4 regions of the Leisingera sp. NJS201 genome follow, and region 1 is predicted to be linked to each of the others. Evidence: riboswitches for the same ligand, from Rfam matches in the RefSeq annotation. Region 1 holds a riboswitch; each other region holds the start of a gene.
What was found. Region 1 has a riboswitch for cobalamin ahead of ETW23_RS16790 (hypothetical protein). Riboswitches for the same ligand answer to the same signal wherever they lie in the genome.
Positions count from the first base shown of each region.

Region 2: linked by a shared signal. The riboswitch ahead of ETW23_RS18480 (DUF4198 domain-containing protein) and the one ahead of ETW23_RS16790 (hypothetical protein) in region 1 are both predicted to bind cobalamin.
Region 3: linked by a shared signal. The riboswitch ahead of ETW23_RS14050 (ABC transporter substrate-binding protein) and the one ahead of ETW23_RS16790 (hypothetical protein) in region 1 are both predicted to bind cobalamin.
Region 4: linked by a shared signal. The riboswitch ahead of ETW23_RS05105 (DUF1636 domain-containing protein) and the one ahead of ETW23_RS16790 (hypothetical protein) in region 1 are both predicted to bind cobalamin.

Region 1 covers NZ_CP038234.1:3,431,594-3,437,294, reverse strand. The annotation lists gene ETW23_RS16805 (DNA polymerase III subunit gamma/tau) at 1-621, opposite strand, end outside; partial or broken gene ETW23_RS16800 (IS3 family transposase) at 853-2,044, shown strand; gene ETW23_RS16795 (protein-tyrosine phosphatase family protein) at 2,130-2,660, shown strand; gene ETW23_RS16790 (hypothetical protein) at 2,740-3,144, opposite strand; cobalamin riboswitch at 3,254-3,476, opposite strand; gene ETW23_RS16785 (TetR/AcrR family transcriptional regulator) at 3,495-4,085, opposite strand; gene ETW23_RS26835 (hypothetical protein) at 4,170-4,550, shown strand; gene ETW23_RS26830 (hypothetical protein) at 4,550-5,047, shown strand; gene ETW23_RS16775 (SRPBCC family protein) at 5,071-5,538, opposite strand; gene nudC (NAD(+) diphosphatase) at 5,596-5,701, opposite strand, start outside.
Region 2 covers NZ_CP038234.1:3,736,495-3,742,195, reverse strand. The annotation lists one part of gene ETW23_RS18500 (IS3 family transposase) at 411-654, shown strand; one part of gene ETW23_RS18500 (IS3 family transposase) at 654-1,540, shown strand; gene ETW23_RS26875 (hypothetical protein) at 1,458-1,844, opposite strand; gene ETW23_RS18490 (LysR substrate-binding domain-containing protein) at 1,747-2,310, opposite strand; partial or broken gene ETW23_RS26225 (hypothetical protein) at 2,510-2,849, shown strand; cobalamin riboswitch at 3,075-3,290, shown strand; gene ETW23_RS18480 (DUF4198 domain-containing protein) at 3,431-4,216, shown strand; gene cbiM (cobalt transporter CbiM) at 4,227-4,844, shown strand; gene ETW23_RS18470 (cobalt ABC transporter permease) at 4,841-5,434, shown strand; gene ETW23_RS26870 (energy-coupling factor transporter transmembrane protein EcfT) at 5,431-5,701, shown strand, end outside.
Region 3 covers NZ_CP038234.1:2,843,383-2,849,083, reverse strand. The annotation lists gene ETW23_RS14060 (ABC transporter substrate-binding protein) at 1-737, opposite strand, end outside; gene ETW23_RS14055 (DeoR/GlpR family DNA-binding transcription regulator) at 921-1,700, shown strand; cobalamin riboswitch at 1,904-2,097, shown strand; gene ETW23_RS14050 (ABC transporter substrate-binding protein) at 2,239-3,249, shown strand; gene ETW23_RS14045 (iron ABC transporter permease) at 3,246-4,295, shown strand; gene ETW23_RS14040 (ABC transporter ATP-binding protein) at 4,292-5,053, shown strand; gene ETW23_RS14035 (AMP-binding protein) at 5,242-5,701, opposite strand, start outside.
Region 4 covers NZ_CP038234.1:1,054,943-1,060,643, reverse strand. The annotation lists gene glpD (glycerol-3-phosphate dehydrogenase) at 1-563, shown strand, start outside; gene cobO (cob(I)yrinic acid a,c-diamide adenosyltransferase) at 669-1,304, opposite strand; cobalamin riboswitch at 1,355-1,558, shown strand; gene ETW23_RS05105 (DUF1636 domain-containing protein) at 1,654-2,064, shown strand; gene cobW (cobalamin biosynthesis protein CobW) at 2,067-3,101, shown strand; partial or broken gene cobN (cobaltochelatase subunit CobN) at 3,245-5,701, shown strand, end outside.

The DNA.
Region 1 (5,701 bases):
CCGCAAGAGCGCAATCATCACCTCAGGCTCGATCCGGCGCAAATCAAACCGCTGGCAGCGCGACAGCACCGTCACCGGCACTTTGCGGATCTCAGTCGTGGCAAAGATGAACTTCACATGCGCGGGCGGTTCCTCCAGCGTCTTCAGCAGCGCGTTGAAGGCGCTGGTCGACAGCATGTGGACCTCGTCGATGATGTAGATCTTATAGCGGGCCGAGGCGGCGCGGTACTGCACGCTGTCGATGATCTCGCGGATGTCATTCACGCCGGTACGCGAGGCCGCGTCCATCTCCATCACGTCGACATGGCGGCCTTCCATGATCGCGGTGCAATGCTCGCATTGGCCGCACGGATCGGTGGTGGGGCCGCCCTGGCCGTCTGCACCGATGCAGTTCATGCCTTTGGCGATGATCCGCGCAGTGGTGGTTTTACCGGTGCCGCGGATGCCGGTCATAATAAAAGCCTGAGCAATCCGGTCAGCGGCAAAGGCGTTTTTCAGCGTCCGCACCATGGCGTCCTGCCCCACCAGATCGGCAAAGGTTTCGGGCCGGTACTTGCGGGCCAGAACCTGGTATTGGGATTGGCCGGATGCGCCGGAGGTGCCGCTGGGGGTATCGTTCATGATGTCTCGTGCCGGATTCGGGATGCGGGGTGCTCCGCGTTGCGCGCAGGGTATTGAAGCGCAGCCCGTTCGTCCACCGCCGTTGGGCTGGTCCGGGGCCGCAAAAGAGCTTTGGGATTGCCTGCTTAACCGCTAGGCTGCAAAGGCAGGGTGAGCTACCCCCTGAATTTCGGACACTGACGTAAGCTGCGATTTGCTGTCTGCTGATCTTCGACGAAGAGGAGATCAGAGATGTCGAAACGGAAGAACCATTCGCCCGATTTCAAAGCGAAAGTCGCGCTTGAGGCTCTGAAGGGCGAGCGGACTGTTGCTGAGCTGGCGAGCCAGTTTGGCGTTCACCCAACGATGATCCACAGCTGGAAGCGGGCTCTTCTGGAGGGCGCGTCCGGCGTGTTCAAGCGCGGCGGCAGGAAGCCCCAGGAGATTGACGAAGAACAGGTCAAAGAGCTGCACGCCAAGATTGGGGAGCTGGCCGTTGCCAACGATTTTTTGTCACGAAAGCTCAAACCGTGGATCGGCAAGTGAGGAGGAAAATGATCGAGCCTGCCAATGCCAATCTGCCCATTAGCAAGCAGTGCAAGCTGCTGTCGATCTCGCGGTCGTCGTTCTATTATCAGCCCAAAGGCGAGACGGCTCTGAACCTGATGCTGATGCGCCGGATCGACGAACAGTTCCTGGAAACGCCGTTCTTCGGTGTGCGGCAGATGACTTGGCATCTGCGCAATGAAGGTCATTTGGTGAACGAAAAGCGGATCAGGCGGCTGATGAGGGTGATGGGGCTCATGCCGATCTACCAGAAGCCCAACACCCGCTGCCCGGCAGCACATGCAAAGCATGTGCGAGAGGGGGCAGGGCTGCGAAGGGGCACAAGACCTACCCCTATCTGCTGCGTGGTCTGCGGGTGGGGCGCCCGAACCAGGTCTGGGCGGCGGACATCACCTATCTGCCAATGCGCAAGGGGTTCCTGTATCTGGTGGCGATCATTGACTGGCACACGCGCAAGGTGCTGGCCTGGCGCATCTCGAACACGCTGGAAGCGGACTTCTGTGTCGAGGCGCTGAACGAGGCCATCCACAAGTTCGGCCCGCCCGAGATCATGAATACAGATCAGGGCAGCCAGTTCACGTCCTTCGCCTGGACGGACAGGCTGTGGCGATCCGGTGTGCGCATCTCGATGGATGGCAAAGGCCGGTTCCTCGATAACATCTTCGTCGAGCGGCTTTGGCGGAGCCTGAAATACGAATGCGTCTACTTGCATGCTTGGGAGACCGGATCAGAGGCGAAGGTCGGCGTCGGAAAGTGGATCGAGTTCTACAACCGAAAACGCCCACATTCCGCCCTTGGCGGCAAACCCCCGGCCGTGGTCTATTGGCTGAGAAAACACAAAACCCAACCCGATCAGCAGGAGCAGAGAGTAGCTTAAATTACGCCAGAACCTGTCCAACAATTGGGGAGTAGCTCAGGGGACTGCGGGGGAAATGCAGGAACGCAGCGGCTAAGGAGGCGGTATGCGAACTGAGGATATCCCGGAACCTGCGGCGCCGGACGGCGCGGCGCCGGCAGGCCTGACCATCCACGCGCTGTCAGCAGGCGGCGGTATTCTGGCGCTATGCCCGCTGCCCGGTGCGGGAGGCGATTACCGTAATGACCTGATCCAGATCTATCAGTGGAAACCGGGGCTGGTCATCTCAATGACCACCGAGGCCGAGCACGCAGCCGCAGATGTGCCGCGGCTGGGGATTGATATTCAAAGCATGGCCTGCCGCTGGCTGCATCTGCCGGTGCCGGATTTCCAGGTGCCGCCGCCCGCTGTGGCGGCGAAATGGGCGGCGGCCAGCCGGTCTGCACGGCAAGCACTGGGCGGCGGCGGCCGGGTGCTGGTGCATTGCAGGGGCGGCTGCGGGCGGTCCGGCATGGCGGTGCTGAGGCTGATGATCGAATGCGGCGAAGCCCCGGCGCAGGCGCTGGCCCGGCTGCGGGCGATACGGCCCTGTGCGGTGGAAACCAAGGACCAATTGCACTGGGCCTGTTCACCGTAGAGCCGCCGCCAGAGGCGCACCGCAAAGAGATACTGCACCGCCCGGCCGATAAGCCGGGCAGCATTCTTCAGGTATTCAGTTAAAGCGCCAGCATCTGTTCCGCCTGCCGTGCTTCGGCGGTTTTCGGCAGCGCCTCCATCAGCGCGCAGGGGCGGGTGTCCAGCTTGGACGCGGCAAAACCGGTACCGTCGCGGCTGAGGATGGCATCGGCAAAGCGGTCCAGCCCCTCGCGCGGCGCCTCTTCACCGACGCCGCAATACAGCCGGATCCGGTCATGGCTGGCGGCAAACTGCGCCGGGCAGTTGCGCGGGCAGCCGTCCAGTGCGGTGGTGCCGGTGATCTCAAAATCCTCCTGGGTCAGCGGCTTGGCCTTGGTCATCGCTTCGGCCAGTTTGGCGATCATCCGCTCTGCCGCGGGGCAGGGGCGCCCCAAATACTTGCAATCTGTTGCCGCATAGAAATGCGTCTTGTCGGTCCACATCATATCTGCGCCCTCCGCGCGTGGCACGGGGGTTTGGGGGACAAGAGACCGGATGAAAGACGGATCACAGCCGCCGCAGCCATCAGACCCTGTCCGGACACCCCGCCCGGGTTCGAGTTACACGTCCGATGGCAGGTCTCCTGACTTGCGGGTCGTCGCTTTCCCGATCCTTCCCGGCCTCGTATTGAGGGCCAGTGGCTCTATCGGGGTCGCTCGCCGCTTACAGTTGCGGGGGCAGTCTCGGACTTGGCCAGCTTGCGCGGGCCGTACCGTGTTCCCTTTTCATCCCGGACACAAGATTCTGTGGCTCGGGAACCATCGCCACAAGCGGTAGCGGCAGGACGCCTGAGTCGTCAATCGTTTTTCTGCATCTGCAAATACAGCCCGCGGATCACGTCCGAGTCCCGCCGCACCCGTGCCAGCTGCCAGCCGCCCTGCAGCAGGATATAGAAATTCTCCGCCGCCGCGCGGGCCTCAGGTTCGGGCAGGCCCAGGCGGCGGGCGTGGCGGGTGGTTTCAGTAATCCAGCCCTCGAACAGATGCGCGGCGTGCTGGTGGAACGCCTCGTTCTCCGGCCCTTCGAACAGGGTGGCAGAGACCGGGCAGCCGCTCCATTTTCCTTGCTTGTCAAACAGTTTCGCCAGTTTGTAGCAAACCGTCTTGGCCCCCTCCCGGAAGGTGGGCGCCGGGGTGAAAGACGCCTCGATCAGCAGCAGCATCTGCCCTGACGCCCAGTCCGCCGCGGCCAGGGCCAGGTCGGATTTGCCACTGGGGAAATGGTGGTAGAGCGAGCCCTTGGGCGCCCCCGCCTCTGCCAGCAATTCCGCCAGCCCGGTGCCGCTGTAGCCCTTGTTGCGGAACAGGCCGGCAGCGGCGCGGATCAGCCGCTCGCGGGTCGGGGGCGGGCTGGTCCCGCCCGCCTTGGCTGTCGTCACGTCATTCATGGCGGCAGCTTGACAGCATTGGACCGATTGGTCCAGAGATGGATTAGACCAATCGGTCTAGGCCAATCGACTCAGGAGGTTGCCATGCTGGACAAAAGCGCAGGACATACGGCGGTTATCCGCGAAGAAGAACTGCAGTTTGCATCCGGCACCCACTTGCTGGCTGGGCGGCTGTACCACCCGGCGGGGCAGGCGCGGGCAGCAGTGGTGCTGAATGGCGCAACCGGGGTGCCGCAGCGCTATTACCGGCATTTCGCACGCTGGCTGGCAGCAGAGCAGCAGGTGGCCTGCCTGACCTATGACTACCGGGATTTCGGAGACTCCTCGCGGGGCCATCCGCGCCGTTCCGATGCGACAATGGCTCAATGGGCGCTGGAAGATCAGCCGGCTGCCCGGGCCGAACTGCAACGGCACTATGCGGGCGTGCCGTTGTGGGTGATCGGCCATTCGCTGGGGCAATGCTGATGCCCCTGCAGGATGGCCTGAAGGACGTCGCCCGCATGATCGTGGTTGCGGGCGGCTTGGTGCATCACCACGATCATCCCTGGCCCTACCGCGCGCTGGCGCTGGCTTTCTGGTTTGGCCATGTGCCGCCATTGGTCCGTGCCTTGGGGTATCTGCCCGGGCGCGCGGTGGGGTTCGGGGCCGATTTGCCTGCCGGGGTGTACTGGCAGTGGCGGCGCTGGTGCACCACGCCGGGCAGCTACCTGCCGGAAACCGGCTCGGCCTTGCCGCGGCCCAAGTGGGCAGACGCCGGCGTGCCGGTGGATCTGTATGCGATGGCGGATGACGACGTTGTGCCGCCTGCGGCCGTTTGGCGGCTGGGGGACGTCTTTGGCGATGTGCCGCAGTGCCGGACGGTGCTGGTGCCGCAGGAGGCGGGCGTGCAGAAGATCGGCCATCTGGGCGCCTTTGCCCGCGCCAATGCCGCCCTGTGGCCGCGGCTGCTGCCGCCGCAATAGCACGGCTCCCCCAAACCTTGGAGTCAGGCGGAGCGGTTCAGCCGTTCTTCGGTGATCCGGGCATAGTCGGCCAGCCGCAGCTTGAACCGGCGGGTGAGGTTGCTGCGGGCCAGTTTCAGCGATTGAACCAGCAGCCGGCCGGTCAGGGTGGTGGGCGCCAGTTTCAATTGCACCGACATCCGGGTCCGCCGCGGCGACAGCGCCAGCAGCTCGATCTCCAGTTGGCCGTCCAGGCCGCTGCCGCTGCCGGTCAGCGCCAGCCCGGTGACCGGGGTATAACACGCCAGTGTCAGCCGGATGTCGCGCTGTTTGCCGCGAAACCGAAAGCCGATATCCCAGGCCAGGCCGTTTTCAGGATGCGCGGTATCGCCAGTCCGCTCTACGTCGATGCCGCGCCGCAGGGCCGAGCGCTCCAGCAGGCTGAAATCGGAGATCGCGCCAAAGACGTCGGCAATCGGGGCTTCGATATCTTCTTTGCTTTGAAATTCCATGCTCGCCTGCTTCAGTTGCGCCGCCGTGCTGCCGCGCTGTTTTTTGCAATATGCGCTTTAGTCCAGCGTGTCCGCAAGCCAGTTTCGGAGCAGAAAATGCGCAATTGCTCCCTGACGTGACGGCTTTAGAGCCGGGTGTTCGCCGGCAAAGACCGTCATCATC
Region 2 (5,701 bases), 300 kb from region 1:
ATCGCAGCATTCCAGGACACCCGGATGACCTGTGTGGATAGCTGCTGCAAAGCAAGACATGTTGAAGTTGATTTCGGCACTGGTCAGAAGCAGACGTGTGTCCGGCCCGGTTGCGCGGCACAGGTGGCCGCTGGCCCTGATGGTTTCCGCAACCCGAGTCCCAAACCGCTCTGCACGCAGTAAGATGTCCCTGACATTCGACGGGGTGTCTCGGTTGACGGGCTGACTGTGCTCCATCATTTCAATGGTCTTGCTGTCTTGATCCTCCCCACTGAAGTGGTCCGCCCGTATAGTTAGGAAACGGAGGATCGAATATGGGAATAAAGCGACACCAGCCGGAAGAGATTTGGACCTGTCGCGGTTTGATGCCGCTCCTTTGATAGCATTTACTGCAACAAAGGAGACTGACTATGGGACTGAAACGGACGGACGAATTTCGGCAGGATGCGGTGCGTATCGCGCTGACAAGTGGGCTTACGCGTAAACAGGTGGCTGACGATTTGGGTGTCGGAATGTCGACGCTGAACAAGTGGATCACGGCACATCGAGATACTGACGTGGTTTCGAAAGAGGATTTGAGTCTCGCCCAAGAGAATGACCGACTTCGACGTGAGAACCGTCTCTTGAAGGAGGAGAGGGAGATCCTAAAGAAGGCCACCCAGTTCTTTGCGGGCCTAAAGCAATGAGATTTAGGTTCGTCGAAGAACACAGGGGCCACTTTCCAGCCAACCGGCTGTGCGATGTTGTCGGAGTCAGCACGCGTGGCTTGAGGGCTTTCCGTCGTCGCCCAGCAAGCCGCAGGCAGCGGTCTGATATGGTGACATTAGCCCATATCAAAGAGCAATCCCGTCTCAGCCTTGGCAGCTATGGTCGCCCGCGCATGACAGAGGAGCTGAAAGAGATCGGTTTGGATGTCGGCCACCGCCGTGTGGGCAGGTTGATGCGCCTGAACGGCATATCTGTTGTGCGCACACGTAAACACAAGGGCACGACAGATAGTGACCACAAGTTCAACATTGCGCCAAACCTGCTGGACCGGGACTTCGCAGCCAGCCAACCCAACCAGAAATGGGCTGGCGACATCAGTTATATCTGGACGCGCGAGGGTTGGCTGTATCTTGCTGTGATCCTTGATCTGCACTCTCGGCGCGTCATTGGCTGGGCCGTGAGCAACCGCATGAAACGTGACCTGGCGATCCGTGCGTTGAACATGGCAACTGCGTTCCGGACACCGCCGAAGGGCTGCATTCACCACACGGACCGTGGATCGCAATATTGTTCTCACGACTATCAGAAGATCCTACGCCAACACGGGTTCAAGGTATCGATGAGTGGTAAGGGAAATTGCTATGACAACGCCGCTGTTGAGACGTTCTTCAAGACCATCAAAGCAGAGTTGATCTGGCGCAGGTCATGGCCAACGCGCCGAGACGCTGAAATGGCCATCTTCCAGTACATCAATGGCTTCTACAATCCGCGCCGCCGTCACTCAGCATTGGACTGGAAAAGCCCTGTCGCGTTTGAACGGAAAGTGGCTTAAACGAGCACTTGGGGCGGCACGAAAGCGGGACAGGTCCAAACCGGGCTTTGGTAAGCTGTAAGACTTTCTCGTCTCGATGCTCTGTCCCCAAGAAGTCGCTGTTACCGCATGCATCCAGGATATGGCGCCGTACCGCCGCAACCTGAGGAGCAGCCAAACGTTCAGGACGGCAAAGCAAAGTCAGTAACACAGGATCGGCAGACCAGTTAGGGATCAGGTGCGCGAGAAAATGCACCTCTGTCAGCAAGGACGGGAGCAGGGCCGTTCCTTGCCCGGCAAGGACAGCTGCAAATACAAGCTCCATCGAATTGACGCGCAGGCCGGGAGAGACAGGGTGACTTTTCTGCAAAGGCCGGGCTGGCAAAAGGCGCGCGCTGCGCGGACGGCACGGCCGCCGAAATAAACCGCTCCTTGTCTGCGAGACCGGTTCTGAAGGAAAGATTGATGGCCTCTGCCGCAAAATCCGATTTTGAATCATCGGCATGCAATTCCAGTTCGATATCCGGGTAGCGGGACCGAAGCCCGGCGAGGGCAGGTAGGATACGGCGCTTGCCTGCTCCCGCAAGTATCCCTAATTCGTCATTTTTTTCAAAGGTTTCGGATGACACGTCCGGGGCCTTATCCGTGTTCGTGCCTTTAGCACCTGCCGCCAGCCGCTGCAGCCCGGCCAGATCGCCTTCCAGGGGCAGATCCAGGCCAGCGCCCTCCACCGAAGGTGTCAGCACGATCCGCTCCACCAGCGCCCGCAGCGTCTCCTTGGCTTCTTCCATGTCGACAACCAATGTGCCTTCTTCTCGAGGTCTTCAAGAACAGTGGAATCTGCGCGGGGGTCCGACATTGGAATTATCCTCGTTTGCCGGGGTAGGGTACGCAGGGGCGCGCTAAGACAATCGGATCCGTAGTGAAATCAATATTTGGAAATTGCAAATAAAGGTCGACCGATACTCCCGGAAGATGCGCTGCGGCATGATCTGTGAGGCTAACGGGATCGAGCATCGATTGACCAAACTGAACCATCCGTGGAGCTGCGAGGATTGGTAAACAGTCCGGGGGACTTCTCCAGAGTGGCGGCCAACTTGAGCGGATGAACCGCACGCTCAATGAGGCGGCAGTGATGCGACATCTCAACGACAGCCACGATCAGTTACGAACACATCTCGGCGACCTCATGGCTGCCTGCAACTTTGCCCGCAGACTCAAAACTCTCAGCGGCCTCACGCCCTACGAATGCATCTGCAAAATCCGGACTTCAGAGCCAGATCGATTCATCATTGATCCGATCCACCAGATGCCGGGACTGAACAGCTAGCGGCGGCAAGGTGCAACGACGCACTTATATCAAGATAGCAGGTGCCAGCTGCCGGAACAGGAACGTGGCACCTGCCGGCATTCAAGAGTACCGAAAAGGGCCGATTGTTGTTCGTGATCCGCCACTCAATACTAACAGGCCAGCTCATCATGGAGCACCGCAAGGAAGTACTCATTCGGCAATTGAACAGAAGACGGGAAGCTTGACTCAGTAAAATGGTTTTGCCATTCAGCCAGTGTGACCGGTTCCGCGAGTGTTTCAATGCGCAGCGGAAGAAATAGGGAACACGGTGCGGCGTACCCATAAGGGACCAAATCCGTGACTGCCCCCGCAACTGTGAGCGGTGAGTGACGCTGAACATGCCACTGGGATCTTTCCCGGGAAGGCCAGCCGAACCAAGACCCGCGAGTCAGGAGACCTGCCGGACACAGGGCAAAGACTTCGCTAGCGGAGTGTCTGCCCTTTTCCACCGGACGCCGGGGTGCGCGTCTGGCGCGGCTGCCGTTCAGGCTTCTCCGTGCCACTCTCCCCGTTGTTCATTCCTGATTGCAGGTGCGCCTGTGTCGTCGAATGAGGACGAAATGAAACTGAATTATCTGGCTGCAGCTCTGGCCATATCCCTGCCGGTCACCGCATCGGCGCATTTCCAGCTGAACTACACTGAAAACGTGCTGATCGGGAAGCCCGGCGATGTGCCGATGGGGCTGGTGTTCTGGCACCCGCTGGAAAACGGCCATGTGATGGACATGGGCAAACCCGAAGAATTTTTTATGGTTCACAAGGGCGAAAAGGTTGATCTTTCGGACCGCTTGGAACCGGCCACATTCAAGGGCGCGGAGAACGAAGCCGCCGCCTACAGGGCGTCGGTTCCGGTCAAGCGCTCGGGCGACTATGTGGTGGTGACTGTGCCCGCGCCCTATTATGAGGAAAGCGAAGACATCTATATTCAGCAGATTTCCAAAGTCGTGCTGAACCGCAACACCCTGCCCACCGATTGGGATCAGCCGGTGGGCCTGGAAACCGAGATCCTGCCGCTGAACAAGCCCTATAACGTCATTGTCGGCTCTACCTTCTCAGGTCAGGTGCTGGCGGATGGCAAGCCGGTTCCTGGTGCCGAAATCGAGGTTGAATTCATGGCATCAGAGCCTGACCTTGCGGCCTTTTCCACAACCAACCCGACGGTTCAGCCGATGTCCGGCGGCGCCATCGTTGCGATTGCAGACCAGAATGGCGTCTTTTCCTTTGGCATTCCGAAAGCGGGCCACTGGGGCTTTGCTGCTCTCGGCTCCGGCCCGGCGACTGAGCATGACGGCAAGGAACTCAGCCAGGACGCTGTGTTGTGGATCCACGCTGAAGAGCTGAAGTGAGAATAGCACCATGCATATCGTAGACGGCGCATTGTCGAATCCGGTTGTGATCGGCGGCGCGGTTGCCGCCGTCGGCGGTATCGCCATGGGGCTGCGGAGCCTGCCGCTGGAACGTATTCCGGCGGCGGGGGTTCTTTCGGCCAGTTTCTTTGTGGCCTCCCTGATCCATGTCCCGATCGGGCCGAGTTCGGTTCACCTGATCCTGAACGGGCTTGCGGGGCTGGTTCTGGGCTGGGCGGCCTTTCCGGCCCTGTTTGTCGGCCTCTTGCTGCAGGCGGTGTTCTTTGGCTTTGGCGGGCTGACCGTGCTGGGCGTGAACGCCGTGAACATCGCCCTGCCTGCAGTTCTGGTCGGGCTGATATTCCGACCGCTGGTGGCCCGCGGCTCGCCTCTGCAGGGCGCCATCTGGGGCGGTATCGGCGGCGGCGCGGCCATTGCTGCCACAACACTTGCTGTTGCAGTCTCGCTGATGTTGTCCGGCGATGAGTTTATCCTGGCCGCGAAACTGGTGTTCTTTTCCCATATTCCGGTGGTGATCATCGAAGCGCTTTTGTCCGGTGCTGCCATTTTCCTGGCGCGGCGTGTGAAGCCCGAGCTGTTTTTCGACACAAAAGGAAGCCTTGCATGATCCGCTCCTGCATTCTGATCCTTGCACTGCTGGCGCCGCTCCCGGTGATGGCACACAATGTTATCTCAGCTGTCTTTCCGTCCGGTTCCGACATTGAAGGCGAAGTGGGCTTTTCCAACGGTGACATGGCCGCGGACCTGCTGATTGAGATCTTTGACGCGGCCGGCAGCAAGCTGGGAGAGGCCAGAACCGACGGTGACGGCTTTTTCCTGTTCACTCCGTCGGAGCCTGTGACACATATCTTCCGCGGCGATCTGGGTGCTGGCCACGTGGCCGAGATGATGATGGACGGTGCGGAAGTCGCGCAGATCATTGGGCAAAGCCCGGGCGCGGCAGCAGTTTCAGCGGCTGCTGCCCCGGACACCTCTGCAGCGCCGGCGACGGCAGGGTCCGCGGGCCTCTCCGATCAAACCCGCTCCGAACTTGCCACCATGATGCGCAATGAACTGCGCCCGCTCCGGCAGGAGCTGACAGCGTTCAAGAACAAGTCGGACTTTCAATCCGTGCTTGGCGGCATCGGCTATATCTGCGGCCTGTTCGGGCTGGGCTTCTACATTGCCGCACGCCGCAAGATCGGCAGCAGCGCATGACCTATGTTCTGACGAGCGAGGAAAAACCGCTCGGCGGTTTCGGCACCTTCCACGCCAAGGTCACAGCAATTGACCCGCGGATGCGCATCGTGATGACGGTCGCCTATGCGGTGGTGGTTGTCTCGCTCAGCAATCTTTGGGTTCTGGCGGCCGCTCTCGGCCTGTCGATGTGGTTGCTGGCCTTCTCTGGCCTGCCGCCCCGGAAAACGCTGAAACGGATGGCGATGATGGACAGTTTCATCATCTTCATGCTGGTGCTGCTGCCGT
Region 3 (5,701 bases), 590 kb from region 1:
GGGTTCACCCCCGCCGCAGGATCGGCGTAGCATTCCGCGGAATAGGGCGGGAATTCCACGAATTCACCGTCGTATTTGGCCGGTGCCCAATGCGGCACATATACCCACAGGACAATCGGGTCCTGGCGCTGATAGGCGGATTCCAGTTCGGCAAACAGCGCCGCATCGGTGCCCGCGTGGACCACTTCAAATTCCAGTTCCAGCGCCTCGACGCGTTCTTCGTCAAAACCGCCCCAGGTGACCGGGCCGCCGACATAGCGACCGTAGGGAGAGGTTTCCGCCGTTGCGAATTCCTCGGCGCAGTCCTTCAGCGCCTGCCAGTCGGGCAGGCCGGGACAGCGGTCTTTCATATAGGCGGGGTACCACCATTCCTCGATCGCCATCAGCCCGGTTTCGCCGGCATTGACCACTTTGCCCGAGGCGGTTGCGTCGTCCAGCGCCTCGCGCCCGGTGGTTTCCCAGATTTCCATCGCCAGATGCAGATCGCCGGTCTTCAGCCCGGCAAACTGCGCGATATAGTCCGCTTGGACATATTCGACGTTATACCCTGCCTCCTGCAGGATGCTGCCCATGATCTTGGTGTTGATCAACTGGCCGGACCAGTCGTGCAGGGTCAGTTTGATGGGGTCGGAGGACTCGGCGGCCCAGGCGGATGAAGCGGAAACGGCGGCTGTCAGCGCCACGGCTCCCAAAGCGTTGAAGTTTCTCAGCATAAGGACTTCCCTGATATGTGGCATTTTGTGCGATTCTTGGCGTCGCCTGCTGTGATGGTGCGGCGGTTGTGTCTGTCAGTCAATAAAAAACCACAATAAGCCACATTAACCTCAAAAACTGAGCGATTTGAGGCTGTCAACGCCGTATCAAAGGCGCATGTGTTGTTTTTTGTGGCTTTCTGACGTAGCAACGCAACAGGAGGCCCAATGACCAAAAGCCGCAAGACCACCAACCAGCGTGAAGAGGAAATCCTGCGGGCGCTGCAGCAGGCGGGGGGGTCCTGCCGGGTCAGCTATCTGGCCGGCAGGCTGGGCGTGTCGAATGAAACCATCCGGCGAAACATCCGCACGCTGGAGGATGCCCAAGCGGTCCGCAAGGTGCATGGCGGGGTGCATCTGATTGAGGATGTGAACGAGCTGCCGCTGCAAAACCGGATGGATACCCACGCCTCAGAAAAGCAGCGTCTGGCCATCGAGGTGGCCAAGACCATCAGCGACGGGGATTCGGTCTTTTTGGACGTCGGTTCCACCACCGCTTATGTGGCGCAGGAGCTGCGGCAGCGGTCAAACCTCTTTGTGGTGACCAATTCCGTGCTGGTGGCCCATGCGCTTGCCTCGCGCAATAACAACCGGGTGTTTCTGGCGGGCGGCGAGCTGCGCCCGCATGACGGCGGTGCCTTCGGGGCCGAGGCGCTGGATCTGGTGCGGCGGCTGAACGTGCAGTTTGCCATCTTTTCGGCCGGGGCGATCAATGCCGAACAGGGCTTCATGCTGCATGATCTCGAAGAGGCAAATCTGGCCCGTGTCGCGGCGGCCAATGCGCAGGTCCGGATTGTTGTGGCCGATCATGACAAGTTCAACAAGCGCGCGCCGGTGTCGGTCGGCAAGGATACCAAATTCGAAGTCTTCTATACGGACGCGCAGCCGCCGCAGGCCGTCAAGGACATGCTCAAGGCGATGGATACCGATCTGATCGTGGTCGAGTAACGGGGCTGCGGTATGGTTCAGGACAGTTTGCAGCCACGCTTTTGCGGCTGCGGCCGATGGGTGTCCCATCCCTGGAGCAGCTTGTGCTGGAAATTTCCATCTGGCCGTGGCTTGGGAAACCGTCCTCCATAGGCTGCCTGCTGTGCCCGGTTCGCAGAATTTCTGCTGCAAAGTAACTTTTTCTTGCCGCAGCGAAAGGGATGGGCTACCCGCGCTTTACCGGTCCCGAAAGGGCTAAGAGGGAATCCGCGGTGCCTGCCGGCGCCAAACGGAACTGCCCCCGCAACTGTAGGCGGCGAGAGCTGTGCCATGACGTCACTGGGCCAAAATGGTCCGGGAAGACGGCACAGTCATTGACCCGCCAGTCAGGAGACCTGCCGGTGAAAACCGAAAGACACCGGGCGGGGTTGTCCGGGGAGGTTGCCGGTAAGATGCGCCGCCGTTTTCCGGTGCCGCAAGCGGGGGGCAGACCCTCAGCCTTACCGGTCAATGCCCTTTCACCCGTTCTCCGGTCATTGACACATGGAGATCGAATATCATGTTTTTGCGTTCCGGCCTGATCGGCCTTTCCTTCATCGCTGCCGCACAGGCTGCGGCGGCCAGCGAAACCTTTCCGCTGACCATTGAAAACTGCGGCCAGTCGGTCACATTCAAGGCGCCGGCAGCGTCTTCGGTGACGGTTGGCCAGGCGGCGACCGAAGTGCTTTACGCGCTGGGGCTGGGCGATAAGGTGCTGGGCACCTCAGTCTGGTTCAACGACGTGCTGCCCGAATACGCAGACCTGAATGCCAAGATCGACCGTCTGGCCGACAACGATCCGAGCTTTGAAAGCGTCGTGGCCAAACGCCCCGGCCTGGTGGCGGCGCAGTACGAATGGCACGTCGGCCCCGAAGGTGTTGTTGCCAAGCGCGAGCAGTTTCATGATCTGGGCATCCCGACTTATGTGATGCCCGCCGATTGCGTCGGCAAGGACAACACCACCGGCGGCGACGGCACCCGCACGCAGATGTTCACCACCGGCAGCTTGTATCAGGGGATCGAGGAACTGGCGGCGATCTTTGGCGAAGCCGATAAGGGCGCCGAGCTGGTCGCCGAATATAAGGCCCGCGAGGCGGCAGCTGTTGCCAAGGCGCAGAAGGTCGCACTGGAAGATGCCACCGCCGTGTTCTGGTTCTCCTCGCCGGAAATGGAAAGCGATCCGTTTGTGGCAGGCGAGAAGGGCGCGCCGGGCTACATGATGCAGCAACTGGGCCTGCGCAATGTTATTGAGACCGACGAGGAATGGCCGACGGTCGGCTGGGAGACCATCGCCAAGGCCAATCCGACGGTGATTGTGATTGCCCGCATGGACCGCCGCCGCTTTGCCGCGGATGACTTCGAGAAAAAGCTGGATTTCCTGCGCAATGATCCGGTCGCCAGCCAGATGGACGCAGTCAAGAACAACCGCATCGTTGTGATGGACGCCCAGGCGATGGATGCCACCATCCGTGCCATTCCGGCGCTGGAGGATCTGGCTGCTGAACTCAGCGTGATCGGCACCAGCCAGTGAGTGCAGCCGCTGCAATCACATGGCAGGGCGTCAAGGGCGCGTGCCTGGCCTTGCCGGTGCTGGTTGCAGCGGTTCTGGCAGGCGCAATGATCGGGGAAACCGCGCTTGCGCCTGACCTTGTCCTGTCTGTTCTGGCCAATAAGCTGGCCGGGGCAGGGCTGCCGGTTGATCCGATAGATCAAGGCATTGTCTGGAGTTACCGGCTGCCGCGCGCGCTGGTGGCGGGGGCCTGCGGGGCGGCGCTGGCGGTGGCGGGCGTGGTGCTGCAGGCCCTGCTGCGCAATGCGCTGGCAGATCCCTATATCCTTGGTATCTCGGCCGGTGCTTCAACCGGGGCGGTTGCTGTCACCATCGCCGGACTTGGCGGCGGTGCGCTGTCGTTGTCATTCGGCGCTTTTAACGGCGCGCTGCTGGCCTTTGGCTTTGTTGCCGTTCTGGCCCGGGCCGCCGGAGCAGGCGGCAGCCGCGCTGCGGCAGCGCAGATCGTGCTGGCGGGCATTGCAGGCTCGCAGCTGTTCAACGCGCTGACTGCTTTTATCATCGCCAAATCCGCCAACGCCGATCAGGCCCGCGGTATCATGTTCTGGCTGATGGGCAATATGGGCGGGGTGCGCTGGCCGGATGTGTGGCTGGCAGTGCCGCTGGCGCTGGCGGGCTGGGTCGTCTGCCGGTTCCATGCGCGGGCGCTGGATGCCTTTACCTTTGGCACCGATTCAGCGGCCTCGCTGGGTATTCCGGTGCGGCGGGTGCAAGTTATCCTGATCTTTGCCACCGCGCTGACCACAGCGGTGATGGTATCCATCGTTGGCTCCATCGGCTTTGTCGGCTTGGTCATTCCCCATGCGGCACGGTTCCTGGTCGGTCCAGGGCATCGCAGGCTGATGCCGGCCGCGGCGCTGACCGGCGCGGTGTTCCTGATTGGCGCCGACATTGTGTCGCGCATCATAATCCCTGGCCAGGTGCTGCCCATTGGCGTTGTCACTGCCCTGATCGGGGCGCCGTCCTTTGCGGTGATCCTGGTACGCGGGAACAGGGGGGCGCGATGAAGATCGAAGCCCGCAGCCTGTCTTACGCCATCCGCGGCAAGCTGCTGCTGTCTGATGTCTCATTGATGGTTCAGCCGGGAGAGACCCTGGCGCTGGTCGGTCCGAACGGGTCCGGGAAGTCCACGCTGATGCGGCTGCTGGCGGGGTTGGCACGCCCGTCGCATGGCGAGGTTCTGCTGGCGGAAAAACCCTTGGCGCAGCTGACGCGCAGAGAGGTCGCCCAGCGGACCGCGATTGTTGAGCAGCAGTCTGATACCGCCGAGCGCATTACCGCACGTTCGGTGGTGGAACTGGGGCGGACGCCCTGGCTGTCAGCGTTGAGACCCTGGAGCGGCGAAGACAGCCTGCATGTTGAAAACGCGCTGAAGACGGTGGAAATGGAGGGGTTTTCCAGCCGCGAATGGGCCACATTGTCCGGCGGCGAACGGCAGCGGCTGCACATCGCCCGCGCACTTGCGCAGCGGCCCGGGCTGCTGCTGCTGGACGAGCCGACAAACCACTTGGATATTCATCACCAGCTGTCGATCCTGAATTGCATCCGGAACCTGAAGGTGACCACCGTCGTGGCACTGCACGATCTGAATCAGGCGCTGATGTGCGACCGGGTGGCGGTGCTGTCGGGCGGACGCCTGGTGGCGCTGGGCACACCGCAGAAAGCATTGAACCCGGATACGGTATCGGAAATTTTCGGGATCAAGGCCCGCTGGATCCGTGACGCAGACGGGGCAGAACCGTTCCTGTCCTTTCATCTGGCGTGAGCGGCTGCGATGCCGCACTCCCGCCCGTTGCCGGATCTCCTGACGGAGACGTCGCACCCGTTGGGCCCGGCGCCGCGCTGCCGCGCGGCGGACCGGTCAGCACTGCTGACCGGATGTTTCGCGCGCGAAACATTGAGGCAGAAAAGCTGACCTTCTTATAATCTAGCGGGCGAGGGTTCCTGGGGCGTTCAGCTGTTGGTGATCTCCCCAAGGATTTTGTTGCGCTGGATCTTCCCTGACGGCCCTTTGGGCAGGTCCGGCAGGATGTGGATTTCGTCCGGCGATTTGAACCGGCCCAATACGGACTGGCAGATTTCGATCAGCTCCAGCGGTGTCAGGGAGGAGCCGTCGCGGATTTTAACGGCGGCCTCGACCGTTTCACCGTAGCTTTTGCAGGGGCGGGCAAAAGCGGCGGCCTCGATCACGTCGGGGTGTGAATAAAGCGCCTCGTCAATCTCGCGCGGGGCAATGTTTTCGCCGCCTTTGATGATCAGCTCTTTCAGGCGGCCGGTGACAAAGACATAACCGTCTCCGTCGATGCGGCCCAGATCACCGGTCCGCAGCCAGCCGTCCGGGGTGAAGGTGCCCGCCGTGGCCTCCGGGTTATTCAGGTATTCCAGCATCACGTTGGGGCCGCGTACGGCCAGT
Region 4 (5,701 bases), 2.0 Mb from region 1:
GGACCTACTCCGGCGTGCGCCCGCTCTATGACGACGGCGCCAGCTCGGCCACTGCGGCCACCCGCGAATATGTGCTGACGCTAGACCGCGCGCAGGCGCCGCTGCTGAATGTCTTTGGCGGCAAGATCACCACCTACCGCAAGCTGGCCGAGGCCGCGCTGGCGAAAATCGGCGAGGTGTTCCCGCATGTGCCGTCTGACTGGACCGCAGGCGTGGCCCTGCCCGGCGGTGATTTTGCGGTGGCGGATGTGGAAAAACTGCAAACCAAACTGGCGGCAGATTATCCGTTCCTGACGCCCTATTGGACCGCCCGGATGATCCGTGCTTACGGCACCGAAGCCTGGGACGTGCTAGGGGACGTCAAATCCGCCGGTGATCTGGGGCGGGATTTTGGCGCAACCATCACCGCGCAGGAACTCAACTGGGCGATAGCCCGCGAATGGGTGCGGTCAGGCGACGACTACCTGTGGCGGCGCACCAAGCTGGGCCTGCGGCTGGACGAGGCGCAGCGCGCGGCAGTGGATGCCTATATCAGCAAGAAAGCCGCCAGGCTGGCGGCTTAGAGCTAAGGGACGGGCCAACCCGAGGGGAGGCGCAATCGCGCCGCCCCGTGGGGGCGGGTTGGCGCGGCCCGGCCTATCGGCCGGGCGGGACATTCTGAAAGCGTCTTAAAACTCCACGCCCTTCTGCGCCTTCACACCGGCGCGGAACGGGTGTTTGACCTGCCCCATCTCGGTCACCAGATCGGCAATCTCGATCAGCTCTTCCTTGGCGTTGCGCCCGGTCAGCACTACATGGGTCATCGGCGGCTTCTGCTCCACCAGGAACTCCAGCACTTCTTCGAGGTCCAGATAGTCATAGCGCAGCGCAATGTTGATCTCGTCCAGCAGCACCATGGTGTTGCGCTCATCCAGGATCATCTCCTTGGCCTTTTCCCAGCCCTTCTGCGCGGCGGCAATGTCGCGGGCCTTGTCCTGGGTCTCCCAGGTAAAGCCTTCGCCCATTGCGTAGAACTGGCACCGATCGCTGAAATTCTCCTCGATCAATGTCCGCTCGCCGGTCTGCCAGGCGCCCTTGATGAACTGCACCACGGCTGACGGCATCCCATGCGCGATGCAGCGCATGATCATCCCGAACCCGGAGGAGGATTTGCCCTTGCCCGGCCCGGTGTGGACGATAATCAGGCCCTTTTCGCCCTCCTTGGTCTTCATCATCCGGTCGCGCGCGGCCTTTTTCTTGGCCATCTTGGACGTATGACGGGCGGCTTCTTCTTCTGAGATGCCGGTTTCAGACTTTTCGCTCATTGGGGCTCTCCAGCTGTTTGACCCATGTCTTGACAAAGAAGGGCACGATAGCGCAAGGGGGTTCAGCTGGTTCCTGTGAAAACAGGCGAAGAGGGAATGTGAAGGCTTTCGGGCCGAAGCACAGCCGCCCCCGCGACCGTGACCGGATGAGGCCGCCATGCCACTGGGTGATCCCCGGGAAGGCAGGATGGCCGGCAAGGCGCACGCCTTGGCATCCGCAAGCCGGGAGACCTGCCAGCGAAGGAGAGATCAACGGGCAGACGGGGTGTTCTGCGACCGGGTAAGGGGCTCGCACGACTGGCCCCTTTTCGGCCATCCCGCACGCCCTGCCGCGACAGGAGACGCGCCAATGGCTGACGACATGGCAGGCCAATCTGCCAGCACCCCGGGACCGGTCACCCTGACCGTTTGCCTCACCTGCCGCCGCGAGGGCGCCGACCCCGAGGCAGCACGCCCCGGCGCCATCCTGCATGCAGCCTTGGAAGAAGCCGGAATGCCCGAAGGCGTCCGTCTGCGTGGCGTCGAATGCCTGTCGTCGTGCAAGCGCGGCTGCGCTGTTGCGCTGATCGGCGGCGAAGAACGCTGGACTTATGTCTACGGCGACCTCGACCCGGACCAGCATGTCCCCGAAATTCTGGAAGGTGCTGCGGCTTATGCCGGCACCGCTGATGGAGTCGTGCCGTGGCGCCAGCGCCCGCAGACCTTCCGCAAACAATCCGTTGCCCGCATCCCGCCGGCCAAGTTCTTCTCCGAGGAGTAATCATGAGCGATCTCAACAAGATCCCCGTCACCGTCATCACCGGTTTTCTGGGCGCAGGTAAAACCACGCTGATCCGCCACCTGATGCAGAACCCGCAGGGTAAGCGCCTGGCCGTGGTGGTGAACGAATTCGGCACTGCCGGCGTGGACGGCGACATCCTGAAATCCTGCGCCGATGACAACTGCCCGGCGGAAAACATCATGGAACTGGCCAACGGCTGCATCTGCTGCACCGTGGCCGATGACTTCATCCCCACCATCGAACAGCTGATGGCCCTGCCCGAAAAACCCGACCATATCGTGATCGAGACCTCTGGCCTGGCCCTGCCGAAACCGCTGTTGAAGGCGTTTGACTGGCCCGCGATCCGCTCCCGCATCACTGTCGACGGGGTGATTGCCCTGGCGGACGCCGAGGCGGTTGCCAAAGGCCAGTTCGCCCCTGATCTGGACGCCGTTCAGGCCCAGCGCGAGGCGGATGACAGCATCGACCACGAAACGCCGCTGTCCGAAGTGTTCGAGGACCAGATCTCCTGCGCTGACATCGTGCTGTTGTCCAAGGCCGATCTGGCCGGCGACGCAGGCGTCGAGAAGGCCCGCGCGGTGATCGAAGCCGAAGCCCCGCGCAAGCTGCCGATCCTGCCGATGAGCGAAGGCGTCATCGACCCGCGCATCATCCTGGGTCTGGGTGCTGCTGCCGAAGACGATCTGGACGCCCGCCCCAGCCACCACGACGGCCACCACGACCACGAGCATGACGATTTTGAAAGCATCGTTGTCGAAATGGGCGAAGTCTCCGACCCCGAAGCGCTGCAGAATGCCATCGTGAAACTCGCCCGCGAGCGCAACATCCTGCGCGTCAAAGGCTATGTCGCGGTGGAAGGAAAACCGATGCGGATGCTGGTTCAGGCCGTGGGCGAGCGCCTGCGCGCCCAATACGATCAGCCATGGGGCGCGCAGCCGCGCAAGACCGCTCTGGTGGTCATCGCCGAGCATGACGATATCGACGAACAGGCCATCCGCGCCGAGCTGGGGGCCTGAAGCTGATGCCCCAAGGCGAAACTTTAAAGGTTTCGCCCGGCGGCAACGCCGGGCAGCGCCCGACCTCCCCCACGGGAGGGCGCTTCGCTTCTTCCCGAGGCCGGGCACTGCCCTCTGCTCTTCTTTCCGAAAGGGCCTGACCCATGCATGTTGTCTTCCGCGAAAGCCACGGCCTTGACGAGACCGATACCCCGCAGGACCTCGGGCAGACGCCCGGCGATCTTGTGGTGCTGTCCTTCTCCGACAGCGATCTGGGCGCTTTTGCGGCGGGATGGCACCGCGCGGACGGCGCGCTGCCCTCCTTGCGCGTCGCCAATCTGGTCGCGCTCAAACACCCGCTCTCGGTTGACGTCTATGCAGAACAGACGCTGGAGGGCGCCAAGGGCATCCTGGTCCGCCTGATCGGCGGCGAAAGCTATTGGTCCTACGGGCTTGCCACCCTGCAGGACCTCGCCCGCCGCAAGGGCATTGCCCTGGCGATCCTGCCTGCTGACGGGCGCGAGGATGCCCGGCTGGATGAGCTGTCCACCCTGCCGGTCTCCACCCTGCGCCGCCTTCAGGCGCTGTGCGACGCTGGCGGCGCCGTTGCTGCACAGGCCGCTCTGGCCCAGCTGTCCCTCGCTGCAGGGCTTTATGCCGGCCCGGTTCTGGGCCTCAAATCCATGCCGCAGCATGGCTTTTACGACCCAGCCAAAGGCGTGCTGGCCAACCTTCCGGCACCTGACAAACCGCTGGTTCTGGTCAGCTTCTACCGTTCCTACCTCACCGCCGCCGACACCGCCCCGGTGGATGCGCTGATCGCAGATCTGCGCGCCCGCGGCTATGCTGCCTATGGTCTCTTTGCCGCCAGCCTCAAGGCCCCCGCCGCCGCAGACTGGCTGCGCGAGAGGCTCCCCGAACTGAACCCTGCCGCGATCGTCAACGCCACTGCGTTTTCCGCCCAAGGCACCGACGGCAGCGCCTCGCCGCTTTCAACCACCGGCTGCCCGGTGTTCCAGGTCGCCCTCTCCACCGCCCGCAAGAAAGACTGGGCCGAGGCCGACCGGGGTCTGTCGCCTGCTGACCTCGCCATGCATGTCGTCCTGCCCGAAGTCGACGGCCGCATTTTCGCAGGCGTTATCAGCTTCAAATCCCCAGGCCGGAAAGACCCGGACCTGCAGTATTCCCGCTTTGCCCACCGCGCCGATGCGGACCGCGTAACAGCCGCTGTTGACCGCGTCGACGGCTGGCTGCGGCTGGCAAAACTGCCGAATGCAGAGAAACGCCTCGCTCTGATCCTCTCCACCTACCCGGCAGAGACCACAACCTCGCCCATGCCGTCGGCCTCGACGCGCTGGCCTCCTGCGACGAGATCCTGCGCGCGCTCTGGGATCAAGGCTATACGGTCGAGCCGCAGGAGAACACCGGCCTGCGGCTGATGAAAGAGACCCTCAGCGTTCCGCTGGAGGACTACCATCAAGCCCTCGCCACCCTGCCGCAAGAGCTGCAGGACACCCTGAGCGAGGCCTGGGGCAGCCCGGAAAAAGACGCAGATTTCCGCGATGGCGCTTTTCATTTCAAGGCCCTGCGCGCAGGCAAGGCCCTGATCGCGCTGCAACCCGAACGCGGCGAAGTAAAGACCCGCGTCGATGATTACCACGACCTCGACCGCACCCCGCGCCACGCCTATGTGGCGTTTTACCTGTGGCTGCGCACCCAGACTGACGCCCTCATCCACATCGGCGCCCACGGCACACTGGAATGGCTTCCAGGCAAGGCGGTTGCCCTCTCCGGCGCGTGCTGGCCCGAAGTCCTGACCGGCCCGCTGCCCGTCGCCTACCCCTTCATCGTCAACGACCCGGGCGAGGCAGCACAGGCCAAGCGCCGCATCGGCGCCGTCACCATCGGCCACCTGCCCCGCCACTGGCACAAACCACCCTGCCTGAGGGCATGGCGCGTCTTGAAAGCCTGCTCGACGAATACTCCACCGCCGACGGCCTTGATCCGGCCCGCCGCGACCGGCTGATCGGCGACATCCGCGCCGAGGCGCAAGGCACCGGCGTCGAGGCTGACCTTGGCCTCACTCCCGGCACCTCCCCCGCCGAGGCGATCACCCGCATCGACGCCTTTGTTTGCGACATCAAGGAAAGCCAGTACGGCGAGGGCCTGCATATCTTCGGCACCGGCCAATGCGGGGCTGAGGAACGCGCAGGGCTGATCACCGCCCTTGATGGCCGGATCGTAACGCCCGGCCCCTCCGGCTCGCCGTTCCGCGGCCGCGCCGATGTGATCCCGACGGGGCGCAACCTCTTTACCACCGATCCGCGGGCGGTGCCGTCGCGGGCGGCGCATGCACAAGGGGTCAAGCTGGCGGAAGAGCTGCTGCGCCGCCACCTTCAGGACCACGGCGACTGGCCCAAGGGGCTGGTGATCGACCTCTGGGGCTCCGCCACTATGCGCACCGCAGGCGAGGAATTCGCCATGGCCCTGCACCTCGCAGGGCTCACCCCGAAATGGGATGAAAACTCCGAGCGCGTCTCCGGCTTCGAGGTGCTGCCGCTCTCAATGCTGAACCGCCCCCGCATTGATGTGACCCTGCGGGTCTCCGGCTTGTTCCGCGA